DNA from 2 places in the Novosphingobium decolorationis genome. Region 1 is predicted to be linked to the other one. Evidence: riboswitches for the same ligand, from Rfam matches in the RefSeq annotation. Region 1 holds a riboswitch; the other holds the start of a gene.
The links. A riboswitch is a leader RNA that binds a small molecule or an ion and turns the genes downstream of it on or off. The one in region 1 is predicted to bind thiamine pyrophosphate.
Positions count from the first base shown of each region.

Region 2: it holds a riboswitch for thiamine pyrophosphate, as region 1 does, so the genes downstream of both, thiC (phosphomethylpyrimidine synthase ThiC) here and HT578_RS14835 (TonB-dependent receptor) in region 1, are expected to answer to the same signal.

Region 1 is NZ_CP054856.1:3,180,846-3,188,514, reverse strand. It holds gene HT578_RS14850 (Ca2+-dependent phosphoinositide-specific phospholipase C) at 1-1,069, opposite strand, end outside; gene HT578_RS14845 (TonB-dependent receptor) at 1,069-3,333, opposite strand; gene HT578_RS14840 (TetR family transcriptional regulator) at 3,496-4,659, opposite strand; TPP riboswitch at 4,808-4,937, shown strand; gene HT578_RS14835 (TonB-dependent receptor) at 4,929-7,115, shown strand; gene HT578_RS14830 (TenA family protein) at 7,130-7,669, shown strand, end outside.
Region 2 is NZ_CP054856.1:1,813,359-1,821,027, reverse strand. It holds gene HT578_RS08300 (phytoene/squalene synthase family protein) at 1-160, shown strand, start outside; gene HT578_RS08295 (hypothetical protein) at 228-644, shown strand; gene HT578_RS08290 (SOS response-associated peptidase family protein) at 598-1,269, opposite strand; gene HT578_RS08285 (cold-shock protein) at 1,540-1,746, shown strand; gene HT578_RS08280 (hypothetical protein) at 1,832-2,032, shown strand; TPP riboswitch at 2,097-2,220, shown strand; gene thiC (phosphomethylpyrimidine synthase ThiC) at 2,281-4,155, shown strand; gene HT578_RS08270 (right-handed parallel beta-helix repeat-containing protein) at 4,247-6,508, opposite strand; gene HT578_RS08265 (hypothetical protein) at 6,505-6,921, opposite strand; gene HT578_RS08260 (OsmC family protein) at 7,413-7,669, opposite strand, start outside.

The DNA of each region.
Region 1 (7,669 bases):
TCTCGATGTCGGAACGCGTGCGCACGAGATAGCCCTCGGCCACGGCCTTGCGGATCTCGTCCTCGCGCACGATCGCGTTGTCGTACATCAGGAAGGCGGCGTGGTCCTCGCCCGGATTGGCCCGCAGGAAGGCAACGCGCCCGGCGAGCGAGGGATGGCCTTCCAGATAGGCCGCCGCGCCCTGCGGCCCGTTGGCGGTAATCATCAGGAACATCACCTTGCCGCGCGCGCGCTCCAGGCGCGGCCAGTTTCCTGCCCGTGCCGCGGCGTTGAGCGTGGCGTGCTCCCCGCGCAGATCGTCGGGCGTGATGATCCGGGACCTGTCGAAGACCGAGAGGATCTCGGCATCGAGCGCGTCGAAGGCAGCCTTGTCGAAGGGCAGCGGCTCGGCGGAATCGGCAAAGAGCTTGCGCCCCTGGCTTTTCGCCTCGACCAGGATGAAGAGCGGGACATGGCCCTGATGGGCGTCCGACCAGTCCCGGATCTGCGCAAGGCAGGTCACGAACAGGGTGCAATGGCTGCGAAAGTCATAGTCGACGATGTGCTGCACCTTGTACCCCGGTCTGGCGAGCGCCGCTTCGTCGATGGCGAAACCCGGCGCAATGCCCTCGCGGCGCAGCGCCCGATACCCGGCGGGATCGGCATAGCGCCCACCGTCGGGGTCCGGGTTCACGTCGAGCTCCAGGCTGCGCATGCCCAGGTCCAGCTGCGTGGTGAGGTCGGGGTGCAGGTAGTTCAGGGCATCGTCGAAGGAGATCCCGTTGGGATGCTCCTCGGCCATCAGCGCGCGGCGTTCCTCGGGCAGGGCATCGAAGGCGGCCAGCATGGCCTCGAAGCGCGGGCGCATCAGTTCAACCAGGCGCCGGTCGACCGGCAGCGCATAGCTGTTGTGCGTTCCCAGGACCTGGAGATGGTTGATCGGCGTCGCGCCGGGCAGGTCCGGCGCATCGATCCGCTCGGGCGTGTCGGCCCGCGGCGCTGGCGGGGCGCCTTGCGCGCTCACCGCGAAGAGGGGGAGCGCCAGCAAGGCACTCCCCAGCACGCGGGTCCGTGTGATCCGGCCCCGCATCAGAAGTCCGCCGAGATGAAGCCGCCCAGCGTGCGCCGCGCCGATGGGGAGGTGTAGTGCAGCATCCCGACCGCACCGTAGTTCTGGAAACCCGTCGAGTAGTAGGTGTCGAACAGGTTGCGGGCATAGGCGCCGAACCGGATGTTGCTGTCGGGCAGCGTGAAGGTCACGCGCGCGTTGACCAGGCCATAGCCATCGACATGCGAGTAGTCGGGCTGGCCGGTGACGGTCCAGTACTCGCTGCGCCAGGCGTAGTCCACGTGAGCACGAGCGCCCAGGCCCGAGGCGAAGGTGTGCTCGTAATCGGCCGAAACCATGCTGGAGAACTTGGGCGAATTGGTGAGCGCGGTGTCGGTGTAGTCGGTCGTCTCGTTGTAGACGTAGTCGGTGAACTCGCCATCGGTGTAGGTGAACGAGCCATTGAGGGTCAGCCCAGGCACCGGCACCAGCGCGATCACGCCTTCCACGCCCTTGGTGCGCAAGGCCCCCGCATTGCCAATCGTGGTCGCCTGCAGTTCACCGCCCTGCCCGTCGGGAATGGTGGTCAGGATGGTCGTCTGGAAATCCTTGAAGTTCGAAAGGAAGACATCGAGGTTTACGCGCAGGCGGCGATCCCACCATTCGGACTTGATGCCCGCTTCCCAGGCCTTCACGGTTTCCTTGCGGTAGGGGCTGTAGTCGTTGCCGACAAAGGCGATGCCCGCCGGCTTGTACCCGGTCGAGTACGTGGCGTAGAGCATGACGTCGTCGCTCAGGTGGAAGGTCGGCGCGATGCGGTAGGAGAAGTTCCCTCCCGTGACCTTGCCATCGGGATAGACAGGCGCCGGGCTCGTGCCCGCGAACGTCGGATTGTAGCCGGTGATCGGCTCGGGATCGAGCCAGATGAAGTCCAGGCTCTGCGAATTCCAGTCGTGGGTATAACGCCCGCCCAGCGCCAGGTTGAAACGATCGGTGAAGTTGAAGGTGACCTGCCCGAAGGCCGCCGCGGTCTCGTTCGTGGAATCGAACAGCGAGGTATTGGCGTCGGCCACCCCTGCCGCGCCCGTGATCGCGTAGAGCAGCGGAGCAATGGGAGCGCCGCTCGCATCGTAGACAGGCGCGCCCAGCGTCGCCCACTGCAGCTGGGTCTGCTGCGCGTTCAGCTTGTTGTAGAAGGCCCCCACGACATATTCCACGAACCCGCCGGTGGGCGAGGCCAGCTGGAATTCCTGGCTGAACTTGTTGGTATCCAGTTCGCCCAGGTTGAAGGGAACGTACGCGTACTGGTCAAGCGGGAGCAGGTTTACAGGCGTCGAATTGTCGTAGGCGGTTTCGCGATAGGCCGTGATCGACTTCAGTTGATGCTCGCCAAGGCCCAGGTTTACCTCCAGCGAGCCGCCGTATTCGCGCGTGGTGATCTCGCCAAAGCTGCCATCGGCGGTGTCAGCGCTACGGCCATCGGGAAACACGCCCAGTTCGGCGAGCATCTGCGCGACGTTCTCGGGCTGGTTGCCCGCGGGCGTGCGCACGCTGGAATCCCAGTGGCGGGCAAAGTCGGCGCGCGCGATGAACTCCAGGTCCGGCCCGGCATCGACCAGCAGGCGCGCACGGCCACCGTATTCGTGGGTCGAACCGATGGTCCGGTCGAGCGTGACGTTGCGCCCGAACCCGTCCTGAGCCTGATCGAAGCCCGACACACGCAGGGCGACGTCGCGCCCCAGCGGCACGTTGAGGGTTGCGTTGAGAATGCGCTCGTCATGTTCGCCATAGCTGCCGCTGGCCGACAGCGAGGTGACGCCCAGTTCGGGCTTGCGAGTCGTCACCGAGATCACGCCCGAGGTCGCGTTCTTGCCGAACAGGGTGCCCTGCGGCCCCATCAGCACGTCGATGCGCTCCATGTCGGTGATGCCGATGAGGCCATTGGCCCGCTGGCCGTCCATCACGACACCATCGACCACGACACTGACCGACTTGGCGTTCGAGAAGTCGAAGGAGCGGCTGCCCACGCCGCGGATCTGGAAGGCCGCGCCCTGGGTGGGATCGTACTGTACCCCGGGGACCATGTACTGGATATCGGTGAAGTCGGTGTAGCCGGTCTGCGCCAGAGCATCGGCATCGACCGACTTGATGGCGAGCGGCACATCCTGGCTGTTTTCCACGCGGCGCTGCGCGGTCACGGTGATTTCATGGAGCTGGCCGGGCGCGGCCACGGTGTCCTCGGCCAGTTCACCGGCGGCAGCCATGGCGGGCAGCGAAGAGACAAGGGCGCTCCCAGTCAAGAGCACCGTAGCAAGACGGAGAGGCAATCTGGTGGAATCAAAGGCGTGCATATCGGGCGTCCCTGTTGTGCGTCAGGAGCGCCCGATAGGAGTGGGCCATTGCCGTTTTAAGACATTCGTTCTGTCAAATATTCGGCATATAATTCGCAATTAGCACACTCGTTCGGCCTAATCGCGGGCCAGTTCGCGCAGCCGTTCCGGAAATGCGGTGCTGTCCAGTGGCTGCCCCTCATCGCCCAGAGCAATAGCCTCTCCGATCAGCGCCATGGTGAACGCCTGGCTGCGTGCGCGATCCCCCTCGCCATCAATCAGAGGGGCAACCTGCGCGTGGACATTTTCCGCGCGCCTTCGCCGCATGTCGATCGCAAAGGGCGTGAGGCGCGGATCGCGCAGGGCGCCGAGCGCCATCTCATGGGTCAGCAGCAGCACCTGGCGTCCTGCGCGCGCATCGCCGGGCTGCCCCAGCGACGCGCGCATGCGCCGGTACAGTTCCTCCACACCGCCCAGCACCAGGTCACGATGCGAGAGAAAATGGTGCGTCAGCGTGGAGAGAGGCACCCCGGCCGATGTCGCGATCTGGCGAAACGAGATCGCTTCCACTCCTTCGCGGGCCATGGCGTCGGCGATCTGCCCTGCCAGCACCGCCTTGGTGCCCTTGATCTCGCTCGCCCCCTCCAGCGCCGCCTGCGCCGGACCGGCCAGTTGCGCGACGAGGTGGAGATGCCAGGCGCTCACCGCGCTGCGAGCGTGCGCCCCGGCAGGACGCAGCAGCGCCCGCAAGGTGGACTGGCGCAGAAGCCGGTAGTCGCGGCTCTGCCCCAGAAGGACACTGAAGACACGCTCATCCACGCCATAGCACGCGATGCGGTGCACCAGCCCCCGGGCCTCGGGACAGTCCTCGAACAGGCCTTGCCAGAACCCCTGGTCGTGCGCCCACAACCGCGCGCGCAGCGGCCCAAGAGCCGGATCGCGATGGGCCTGGATATAGATCTCGGCCATGACGATTGCCGAAACGCGCCCGTCCTGTGACACCTCGTCAAGGACCTGCGTGACGATATCGGTCACGCTGGCAGGGTCCAGTTCCGGGCAGGAGGCCAGCTGCGTGCGCCACTGGTCACGCCGCGCGTCGATGATCTCGCATTCCCGCGCGACGACAGCCTCCAGCAAAGCCGCCTTGTCCCCGATCTGGTAGCGGATCTTGCCGACAGACATCGCCGCCTCTCGCGCAACGAGACGCAGACTGAAATGGTACAGTCCTTCGCGCGCCAGAACATTTCGTGCCGCATCAAGGATTTCGTCGCGATCCCGGGCCTTGGTCGAGGAGCTTGTCATCGCGGTTACGGATAGTGCGATCCTGCAATTTTCCAAGCCGGGACTTTGCCTGTCGTGGTCCGCTGGTGTCGGCCCTGACGGTGGCGGCGAGCGCAACGCAGCGGGCAACGATTGACGCTGGCGCACGCTTTTCCTAAGCGCGGAACATCATCAACCCACGGGGTGTCCTGGCGCTGTCAGGGCTGAGAGGCGGATCACGGCGCATTCCCGCGCAAAGTCTGCAAACCCGCGAACCTGATCCGGTTCATGCCGGCGGAGGAATAGGGACCATGCGACAACGCGCCGCACGTCACGCCACACGTACGTCTACCATCTTCACATTCCTGGGCGCTGGCCTTTGCCTTGGCACACCCACCCTTGCCCATGCCGAGGAGGCCGCGGGCGAGGCCCCCATCGTCGTTACCGCGCGCGGCCGCCCCGAGGCGCAGATCGCGGTGCCCGACACCATCACGGTCTACACGCAGGACGACATCGCCCGGCGCAAGCTGACCACGATAGACGACTTCATCGCCGCAACGCCGGGCGTATTCCTGATCAACGACCAGGACCCGGGCACAAACATGATCTCAGTGCGCGGGGTATCGACCAACCGCAACCAGTCGCCCTCCATCGCCTACGTCGTGGACGGGCTCGCGCTCGCCGATTCCGAGCTCTTCACCCTGCGCACTTACGACGTCGCGCGCGTCGAGATCCTGAAAGGGCCGCAGGGAGCACTGTTCGGGCGTTCGGCCTCGGGCGGCGCGGTGGACATTGCCACCAACGACCCCACCGACGAGGCAGGCGGCATGGCCTCGCTCGGCATGGGCAACGGCTTCACCTGGACTGCGGACGGCGTCGTCAACGCGCCGGTGTCGGAGCGCGTGCAGCTGCGTCTGGCGGGCTCCTACCGCAATTCCGACGGCTTCATCCGCAACAGCTACCTCGACAGGAAGGTCGACGGCTTCACCAGCCGCAACCTGCGCCTGAAGGCAAAGATCCAGACCTCCGAGACCAGCACCCTCAACCTGCGCCTCGCCTGGGCCGACGAGGATGGCGGCGCGGCCTATATCTCGTCCGAGAATGTCACGGGGCGCAACGGCGGGCGCCTCTCCGGCGCGATCCTGACCGATCCGCAGGGCGACTTCGAGGGCCGCTTCGCGCGCAAATGGTGGGGCGCGCAGGCAACCTTCGCGCAGGACCTGGGCGATACGCTCCAGCTCACCTGGTCGGGCGGCTACGACAACTACCACAAGGACTTCAGCGAAGAGCTGGACTTCCGCCACGATACGCCCGTCACACTGGACGGCGTTGCGCTGTTCCCGGACGGCATCCAGCCCATATCGCAGCCGGTCGACATCGAGGCCTGGACCAGCGAACTGCGCCTGACCTCGCAAGGGAGCGGCCCGCTGCGCTGGCACGCAGGCGTGTTCTTCCAGCGTCTCGAACGTGACCGCACCGACGATCTGGGCCCGCTGCTGTTCGGCGCCGAGCCGCAGCGCGCCGAAACCCGGAGCAACCAGATCGGCCTCTTCGCGCAGGCGAGCTACGACGTGCTGCCCACGCTGGAGGCAACGCTGGGCCTGCGCTACGACCGCGACCGGCGCAAGGAAGACACGATCGGCACGGACACCGCCACCACCTACGCCCGCCGCGCGCAGACTTTCGACAAGTGGCAACCCAAGCTCTCGCTCGCCTGGCGCCCGAGCAAGGATTTCACCGCCTATGTCACGGGTAGCGTCGGCTTCAAGGCGGGCGGCTTCAACCCCCTTCCCGGCCCCTCGGACATCTGGACCGCGAACTTTGCCGCCGAAACCGTCAAGTCGCTGGAAGCGGGTATCAAGGGCCAGCTTGCCGAAGGGCGCGTGCGCCTTTCCCTCGCAGGCTTCGTGACCGACTACAGCAACTTCCAGAATACCGTGTTCCTGGGCAATTCGGTCGTGCTCTCGGTACCCAAGGTCAATGTCCACGGGTTGGAAGCCTCCGCGCAGGCGGACCTGGGACAAGGCTTCCGCCTCGATGGTGGCGCGGCCTGGACGCACAGCCGCACCGGCACCTACATCACCCCCAACCCCACGCCGGAACCGGGCGAGCCTGACCTGGTGGATCTCACCGGCAAGCGCACCCCCAACGCGCCCGACTGGACGCTGAACGGCGGCATCGGCTGGGAAGGAGAGGCAGGGCCTGCCAAGCTCGACGCGCGCCTCAGCGTTGCCTACGTCTCGCGCGTGGACTTCGAGATCGACAACATCCTGCACACCCCCGGCTACGCCTCGGTGGACGGGCGGCTCGGCATTGAGCTCGGCGCGTGGAACCTGGAAGTCTGGGCCAAGAACCTCTTCGACACGCGCTGGGCGATTTCCGCCTTCGGCCAGCAGCAGTTGCCGCTGCTCCTCGGCCTTGGCCCCAACGGTCCGTTCGACAGCTTCACCATCAACACCGGCCGCCAGTTCGGCGTCGGCGCCACCCACCGTTTCTGAAGGAAGGCACCCCCATGAGCTTTTGCGACACGATCTGGCAGGACGTTGCCCCGCTGCGCCGCGCGATCCTGGACCAGCCTTTCCTCGCCGAGCTTGCCGACGGCTCGCTCGCGCCGGAAAGCTTCCGGCACTACATGCTGCAGGACAGCCTCTACCTTGCCGAATATGCGCGCGCCTTGGCCATTGCGTCGGCCCGCGCGCCCACGGCGAGCGCCCGGCTGGAATTTTCCGACGGCGCCAAGGTCGCGGTGCAGGTGGAGCAGGCGCTGCACCAGGCCTTCTTTGCCAAGTTCGGCGTCACGCCCGAAATGGCGCGCAAGGCCGAGCCCACCCCCGTATGCCTTGGCTACACCAGCTATCTCACCGGCCTTGCTGCAACGCGCAGCTATGAGGAACTGATCGCGGGCATCCTGCCCTGCTTCTGGGTCTACTGGGAGGTCGGCTGCGACATCAAGCCGCGCGCCGCCTCGCCCAACCCTTATGCCGCCTGGATCGACACTTATGCCGATCCCGGCTTCGGCGAAGCCACGGCGCGGGTGCGCGCGCTGGTGGAC
Region 2 (7,669 bases), 1.4 Mb from region 1:
GGGCGCCCATGCCTGGGACCACCGCGTCTCGACCTCCAGGCTGCGCAAGGCGGAATATCTTGCCGCGGCCTGGCACGAGGCGCGCGGCGGCATCGCCCCGGTGCTCGAACGTCCCGGACTTGGGCGGCGCGACCTGATGGAGCTGGCCCGGGCGGACTAGCTCTGGACAGGCGGGCCGCCATGGCTCAGTCTCCCCTCCATAAGACAAAGGGGGAGATGCGCACACGATGCCAGATCTTGCACTCGCGCCGGCCTGGACGGCGATTTTCCTGGGGCTCTTCGCGCTCTTCGCCGGGATCGGCGAACTGCGCCAGCCCGGCCACTGGCACAAGCTGATCGGCGAGATCGTCGGCTCGCCCGCGCTGCAGATGGTGACGGGCCTTTTGGAACTGTTCCTGGGCGCGGTGATCTACCTCGCCAATCCCTGGGCCTCGCCCGACTGGCTGTCGAGCACGCTGAGCGTGGTGGGTGGGCTCCTGTGCATCGAGGCGTTGATGGTGCTCGCCTTCTCGGACGTCTACATGGCCTTCTGGCTGCGCCGTTTCGGGCCGCTCTCGCGCCTGTGGTGTACCTGCTCGATCATCATCGGCCTAGCGCTCATCGCGGTGGGGCTGTTCCACTTCGGTGTGTTTCCGAGCAGCTGAGCAGCGAGGACGAATAGGGCTGGACCAGCGCCTGCGCGCGGTCCCACCCGGCGCGCAGCCACGTCTCGTGCGCCTTGGGATCGGGCGGGAGGATCACCGGCATCGTCTCGCGCCCCTCAGCGCGCAGTGCGGCGTTGGCTGCGCAGGTCAGGATAGAGAAGGCGGGCACCTCGCTGTCCTTCCAGACCCCGGCAAAGGCGAAGATCGGCTGGTCGGCGCAGGAGAGCCAGAGCTGGCGCCGCGTGCCGTCGACGGGCGAGGGGCGCCCCCACTCCATGAAGGCGGTCGTGGGCACCAGGCAGCGAAATTCCGGGTTGCGCAGGTTTCCCGTCCAGAACGGGCTGTCCAGATTGCGAGCCGTCAGGATGCCGTGCGGGCGTGTATCCGTGGCCGATTTCGGGGGCATGACGCCCCACAGCCGGGGAATCATCCGGCGCGGCTGGCGTGTCTGGGGCATGGGGCCTGCAATCGCCTCGCGCCCGGCCGTAAGGACGGGGGCGAATTGGCCGGGGCCGACATGGCCTCCCGCCCAGGGGTCCTCGCGCGTGTCGGTCTCGAAAGCACGGCCCACGGCCGCAGCCGGGGCATCGAGGCGGTAGAGCATCGTCATGGTCCCTTCGCGCATCGTCCCTTCCCGCGCACGGGTCAAGGCGCGCCGTGCAACGCTGCGCTAGGTGAATGGAGCCTTGTGTGGTACAGCATCTGCGCGACGTCGAATTTTGTGACGGACTTTGCCGGTTGATAGGCGCCCGAATCCGGGCCCGTGCGGAACTGCACGGGCAGGACCATGGCGCACTTTGGGCGACGAATTTCCATTCGAATGATGAACTGACGCACCCTCCCGCGTGCATGTGGCACGCCGGGAACCCATAGTTATTGCATTAAGGACATCACCATGCCCATCGGCACTGTCAAATTCTTCAACACCGAAAAGGGTTACGGCTTCATCGCTCCGGAAAACGGCGGCGAGGACAGCTTCGTGCACATCAGCGCGGTGCAGGCTTCGGGCCTGGCTTCGCTCGAGCAGGAACAGCGCGTTTCCTACGAGGTCGAGACCGGCCGCAACGGCAAGAAGGCCGCGGTGAACCTCGCGCTCGCCTGATCGGCTTGCACGTAACCCGGACCGGCCTTCGCGCCGGTCCGGTTTTCGCTCCGACCTGCCATTCCAACCCGAGGAAATCCGGAGCATGAGTGTAAGCTACAAGTTCGCCACCGAGCAGGCCGATGCGGCCGCGAAGGCCGCTGACGAGGCGGTTCTTGCCAATGTCCGCGAGCGCGCGCTGCGGTCCGAAACCGCCTGGCGCACGATGGCCTCGCAGGCCTTCAAGACCGAAGAAACCCGCCGTCGGCGCGAAGAAACCGCCGCCAGCGCACGCGACGAGGCCTGAGCCTTTCGCAGGGGCGCTATCTCGCGGCCCCTCTGGACGCATCTGCAAAGCGTCCCTACCATCACACCTATCCCCGGGGAGCCAGCAGGGCGTTCGCGTCCACCGGCTGAGAGTTGTGGGTATGCTCCACAAGACCCGTCGAACCTGAACCCGTTAATACGGGCGGAGGGAGTGGACGGTGATTCTGGCAGCTTCCCGCCGGGAATCCGTACTCCATCTCTCACGCCCTCGATCAGAGAGAAGCGTGTATGGCCGACATCAACAGCAAACTGGAAATCGGTGTGACCACCGGGCCCATCCGGGGCTCACGCAAGATCCATGTTCCCGCGCAGACCAACCCGGCGATCCGGGTCGCGATGCGCGAGATCGATCTTGAACCTTCCAGTGGCGAACCGCCGGTGCGGGTCTACGACACTTCCGGGCCTTACACCGACCCTGACGCGGCGATCGACATCTCGGCGGGCCTCGCCGCGCTGCGCCGCGACTGGCAGTTCGCCCGCGGCGATGTGGAAGAGTACGCGCCGCGCGAGGTAAAGCCCGAGGACAACGGCAAGACCGGGCCGGATCGTTCCGGCGGCGTGCCCGCGTTCCCGACCGCGCTCAGAAAGCCGCTGCGGGCCAAGGCGGGGGGCAACATCTCGCAGATGCACTACGCAAGGCGCGGCATCATCACCCCCGAGATGGAATATGTCGCCGAGCGCGAGAACCTTGGCCGGGCGCGGCTGGCCGAATACACCCGCTCGGGCGAGAGCTTCGGCGCGTCGATCCCGGACTATGTGACGCCTGAATTCGTGCGCGACGAGGTCGCCCGCGGCCGCGCGATCATCCCCAGCAACGTCAACCATCCCGAGTGCGAGCCGATGGCGATCGGGCGCAATTTTCTCGTCAAGGTCAACGCCAACATCGGCAATTCGGCGGTGGCCTCGGACGTTGCCAGCGAAGTCGACAAGATGGTCTGGTCGATCCGCTGGGGCGCGGACACCGTGATGGACCTCTCGACGGGCCGCAACATTCACGACACGCGCGAGTGGATCATCCGCAATTCGCCTGTTCCCATCGGGACGGTGCCGATCTACCAGGCGCTCGAGAAGGTCGGGGGCGTCGCCGAAGACCTGACCTGGGACGTGTTCCGCGACACGCTGATCGAGCAGGCCGAGCAGGGCGTCGACTACTTCACGATCCATGCCGGCGTGCGCCTGCCCTATGTGCCGCTCGCCGCCAAACGCCTGACCGGCATCGTCAGCCGCGGCGGTTCGATCATGGCCAAGTGGTGCCTCGCCCACCACAAGGAGAGCTTCCTCTACGAGCACTTCGACGAGATCACCGAGATCATGAAGGCTTACGATATCGCCTACTCGCTGGGCGATGGCCTGCGCCCGGGCTCGATCTACGACGCCAACGATGAGGCCCAGTTCGCCGAACTTTATACGCTGGGCGAACTGACCAAAAAGGCGTGGGCGCAGGACGTTCAGGTCATGATCGAGGGGCCCGGCCATGTGCCGATGCACAAGATCAAGGAGAACATGGAAAAGCAGCTGGAAAGCTGCGGCGAAGCCCCGTTCTACACCCTGGGGCCGCTCACCACCGACATCGCGCCCGGCTATGACCACATCACCAGCGGTATCGGCGCGGCGCAGATCGGCTGGTACGGCACCGCGATGCTCTGCTATGTCACGCCCAAGGAACACCTTGGCCTGCCCGACCGCGACGACGTCAAGGTGGGCGTCGTCACCTACAAGCTCGCCGCTCACGCCGCCGATCTTGCCAAGGGTCACCCGGCCGCGCAGGTGCGCGACGATGCGCTGTCCAAGGCGCGCTTCGAGTTCCGTTGGCGCGACCAGTTCAACCTGTCGCTCGATCCCGACACGGCCGAACTCTACCATGACCAGACGCTGCCCGCCGAAGGCGCCAAGACCGCGCATTTCTGCTCGATGTGCGGACCCAGGTTCTGCTCGATGAAGATCAGCCAGGAAGTGCGCGACTTCGCAGCCAAGCAGAACCAGCCTTCGACCGGCTTCATCGCTGCCCAAGACGCCGAAAAAGGCATGGAGGAGATGAGCAAGGTGTTCAAGGACTCCGGCTCGCAGCTCTACATGGGGCAGGGCGAGCGCGAACACGATTGATTGCAGGGCCTGCGGCAGGCCATTGCGGGATAACAGAACGCCGCCGCACTCACCCGAGTGCGGCGGCGTTGTACGTGTCATCTGACCAAGTTCAGGCGCCCAGTTCGCTGGGCGTGATCCAGCGCGCTCGGAATTCCCAGTTCAGGGTTACGCCATCGACACCTGTGACACGTATGTTGATGTGCTTCGTGCCAGAGCCGCCACTGGTCAGCGTGGCGTCCATGGTGCCGAGGCTTTCGCCAACGTAGATCGGGGTGACATTCGAGGCGAAGGTTCCGGTGGCCGCGTTGTTGTTTGCGCGGCACAGGACCTTGTAGGCCCCCGCCTGGGAAAAGCCTCCGTCCTGGCGCGCCGTGACGGTGACTTCGAGCAGGCCTGCGGTGTCATCCTCGATCAGGATGCGCCCCGCGGTCGCCGTGGTTGCGTTCGTGGTCTGGCAGCGACCGACATAATCCTTGTCCACGCGGATCAGGGCATTTCGGATATTGGCTCCGTTTACGTTCGAGTTGAAGCTCGGGAAGAGCTTGTCGCAGCGACGGACTTTCCCGATGTCGAGGGTGAAGCGCAGATCCGTGTTGCCCGTACCGGTTCCGATATGTCCGATATCTGCGCTTGCATTGCCCCATCCGGTGAACTCGGCCACGCGCGGGGGGCTGTTCGGGATCTGTCCTGCCTGGAGCGAGAGGCCATAGCGCTGGGTGGGTATCTCCTGCGTGTCGATGGCCGTGACCGTCCCGATCGAGATGTTCTTGAGCGAGGACCCCGGTGTGGGGAAATTGGCCGTTGAACCGGGATAGAAGGAGACGCCGTCGTACGTGTCGGGTGCGGACTGTCCGCTGTTGATCGCGGTGACGCTTGCAATGTGGATGTTCTCGCCGTTCTGTATGTAAAGCCCGTAGTACCCGTTCTCCTCGGCGTGAATATGGCCGATGTAGCCATTCGTGGGGAGGGTCGAGAAGTCATCGCCGTGGACGATGAGGACGCCGTTCTTGGCATTGCCCTTGGCCAGGATATAGCCCGCGTAGAACCACTCGCAGCCGTAGAACTCTATGCCATGGTCGTTGTTGTCGAGCAGTATCGCGCGCTCGACCGAAATGACTCTGGGGCCCGCGTTGCCGTTGCTGGCGTTGCGCCCGAATGCCAGTCCGTCGCGCTCGTTGTCGTGTGCGTAGACTGTGCCGAAGAAGACTCCATAGGGACCGTAGGCACCGGTGCTGTCGCCCACGTTGATGCCGGAATAGCGGTTGGAATCGGGATTGCCGGTGCCGTTGTTGTAGGCGTGGATATAGTTCACGAAGATGGAGGTGCTGGCGACCGAGGCGAGGTTGTGTTCAAGCACGAACCCGAAGCGCCAGTTGTCGTGGACTTCCAGATTGTTGATGAAGATGTTCTGGCAGCCGCCCTGCAGGCGCAGGCCATGGCCCCAACAATTGCGGACCTCGAGGCTCTCGATGTAGATTTCCTCGACGCCTGTGAAGTCCACGCCCAGACCCGCAGAGGTGAACGCGTCCAGGCCATTGTTGCCATCGATGATCGTGTGTCCGCCGAAATAGACATAGCGCTTGCCCGCGCTGCTTGTCCCGATCACATAGTTGTTGCCCAGGGCGTCCTGCTTGAAAACGGCCCCCGGCGTTGAATCGAGACCAAGACCGTCTGCAATGTTGAGCCTGCCCATATACGTGCCGGGAGGGACGTCGAACGTGCCCTTCGTGGGAGCAAGGGCGGCCGCCGCGGCGAATGCGGGTCCGTCGGCGTCGGTGCCGTTGCCGATGGCCCCGATCCCGGCCTCACGCAGTGAAGCGCGGCGGGCATCGAGCAGTTGCTGCAGGGTGCCTCCACCTTGTGCGCCCACGTTCTGCGCGCCGCTCGAGGATGCCAGAAGGGTGGAGGTGGCGACCGTGCGCTGCAATTCCGCCTGGCTGTCGTTGTGGCGATAGATAGCCAGCAGTCCACCAGAATCGACACCGAAGAAGTCGCCTTGCACGGTCCCGGCAAGGCCTTCGGCGGCGCTCGAGTAAGTTGGGCCTGCGAAGGCTTCCGCGGTGCCGCTGAAGCTTTCGGCTGCAAGAGCCCAGGACCGCGCGCTTTTCGTGGTGTCTCCCGCAGGGGATGTCTCGGCTTCAGCCCAGGCCTGGGCCAGGGCGATCTTGGCATTGCCTTCGTCGCTCACCTGGGCCAGCGCGTCGTCCCGGGCATCAAGGACATCGCGCGCGGCGCCGTCCACCATGGCCCTGGCGAGTTCGTTCTGCCGTTTGGCCTCAGCCGTGTTTTCGCCAGCATAGACCAGGGTGCGATCGTCACGTTCCTCGAAGATGGCGAGCGGCCCTTCGGTGATGGTGATATGCGTCTTCATTGCGTGGGAGCTCCCTTCTTGATGGTGAAGCGGCCAAAGCAAAGGACGCGCCGGGGCTCCCCGGAAGGAGTCACGTAAAGCGTGTGATGCAGTTCGATGTCCTCCTTTTCGGGGCGGGCATCTGCGACGGCCTCGAGTGTAGCCTGATCGATCTGGGGGCGGATCGTGGTCCCGCCCACGGTTTCTGCGGTGCTGGGGTGGGGATAGTCGGGATCGAAGGTCGAGCTGACACCTTCGGCTCCCTCGTCCGCCGTCTCGAGGGTGAAGGCATTGGCGCCGCCCGGCGCGCTGGAGAAGGCCCAGCTGAACTGGGCAAGGGACCAGTCGTCGTTCATGCGCACGAGGTCGGCAAGTCCGGTAGTTCCGCCCCACGGCGCATGCCGGAAGGCGGTCAGGTTCAGTTCGAATGGCATGGTCGCAAATCCTTGATCAGACCGGCACGGAAGGGAGGAAGCAAAAGCGGCAAGGGCGGGGCGAGGCGCGATGGTCACAGGACAGCGCGCGCCGGTGGTCCGCCGAGTGCTGTCACGGGCGGCCTGTCGAGGTCACCACAAGCCCGAGCGCGTGCCGCAGGAGGGCCGCGCGATGCCTGGCATATGAGGATGGGAAGGACGCTTTCTGCCGCTTGCCTTCAGGCAATGCAGAAACAACGCATCCATAAGTTCGCTTTTTGTTCCATATCTTGCGGCGATTGTCAAGCCACTCGGTAAAATTGCCTTTCACAGCCCGTCGCGTCGAGGGCTGCTGGCCAGATCAAACGTCTGTTCAAGATAGCATTTCCTTTGCTCCGTCCGTGTTCCGTGTTCCGAGTTCCCGATCCAGAGGAGGAGGACGGAGGCCGCAATTGGCGCAGGAGCCGCGACATTCGGTCCGGGCTCCTGCGCGAATCGGGGCAGGCTTGCGCTTACGAGGCGAACGTCGTCTCGAGCGTGATCTCGCACGTCAGGAGCTTGGAGATGGGGCAGTTCGCCTTGGCCCCGGCGGCGATCTCCTCGAACTTTGCCTTGTCGAGCCCGGGGACCTTCGCGCTCAGGGAAAGGGCGCTCTTGGATACCTTGAAGCCATCGCCATCCTTTTCGAGCGTGACTTCGCAGGTCGTTTCCAGGCTGCCGTCGGTATAGCCCTCGCCGGCCAGGGCGAAGCTGGTGGCCATCGTGAAGC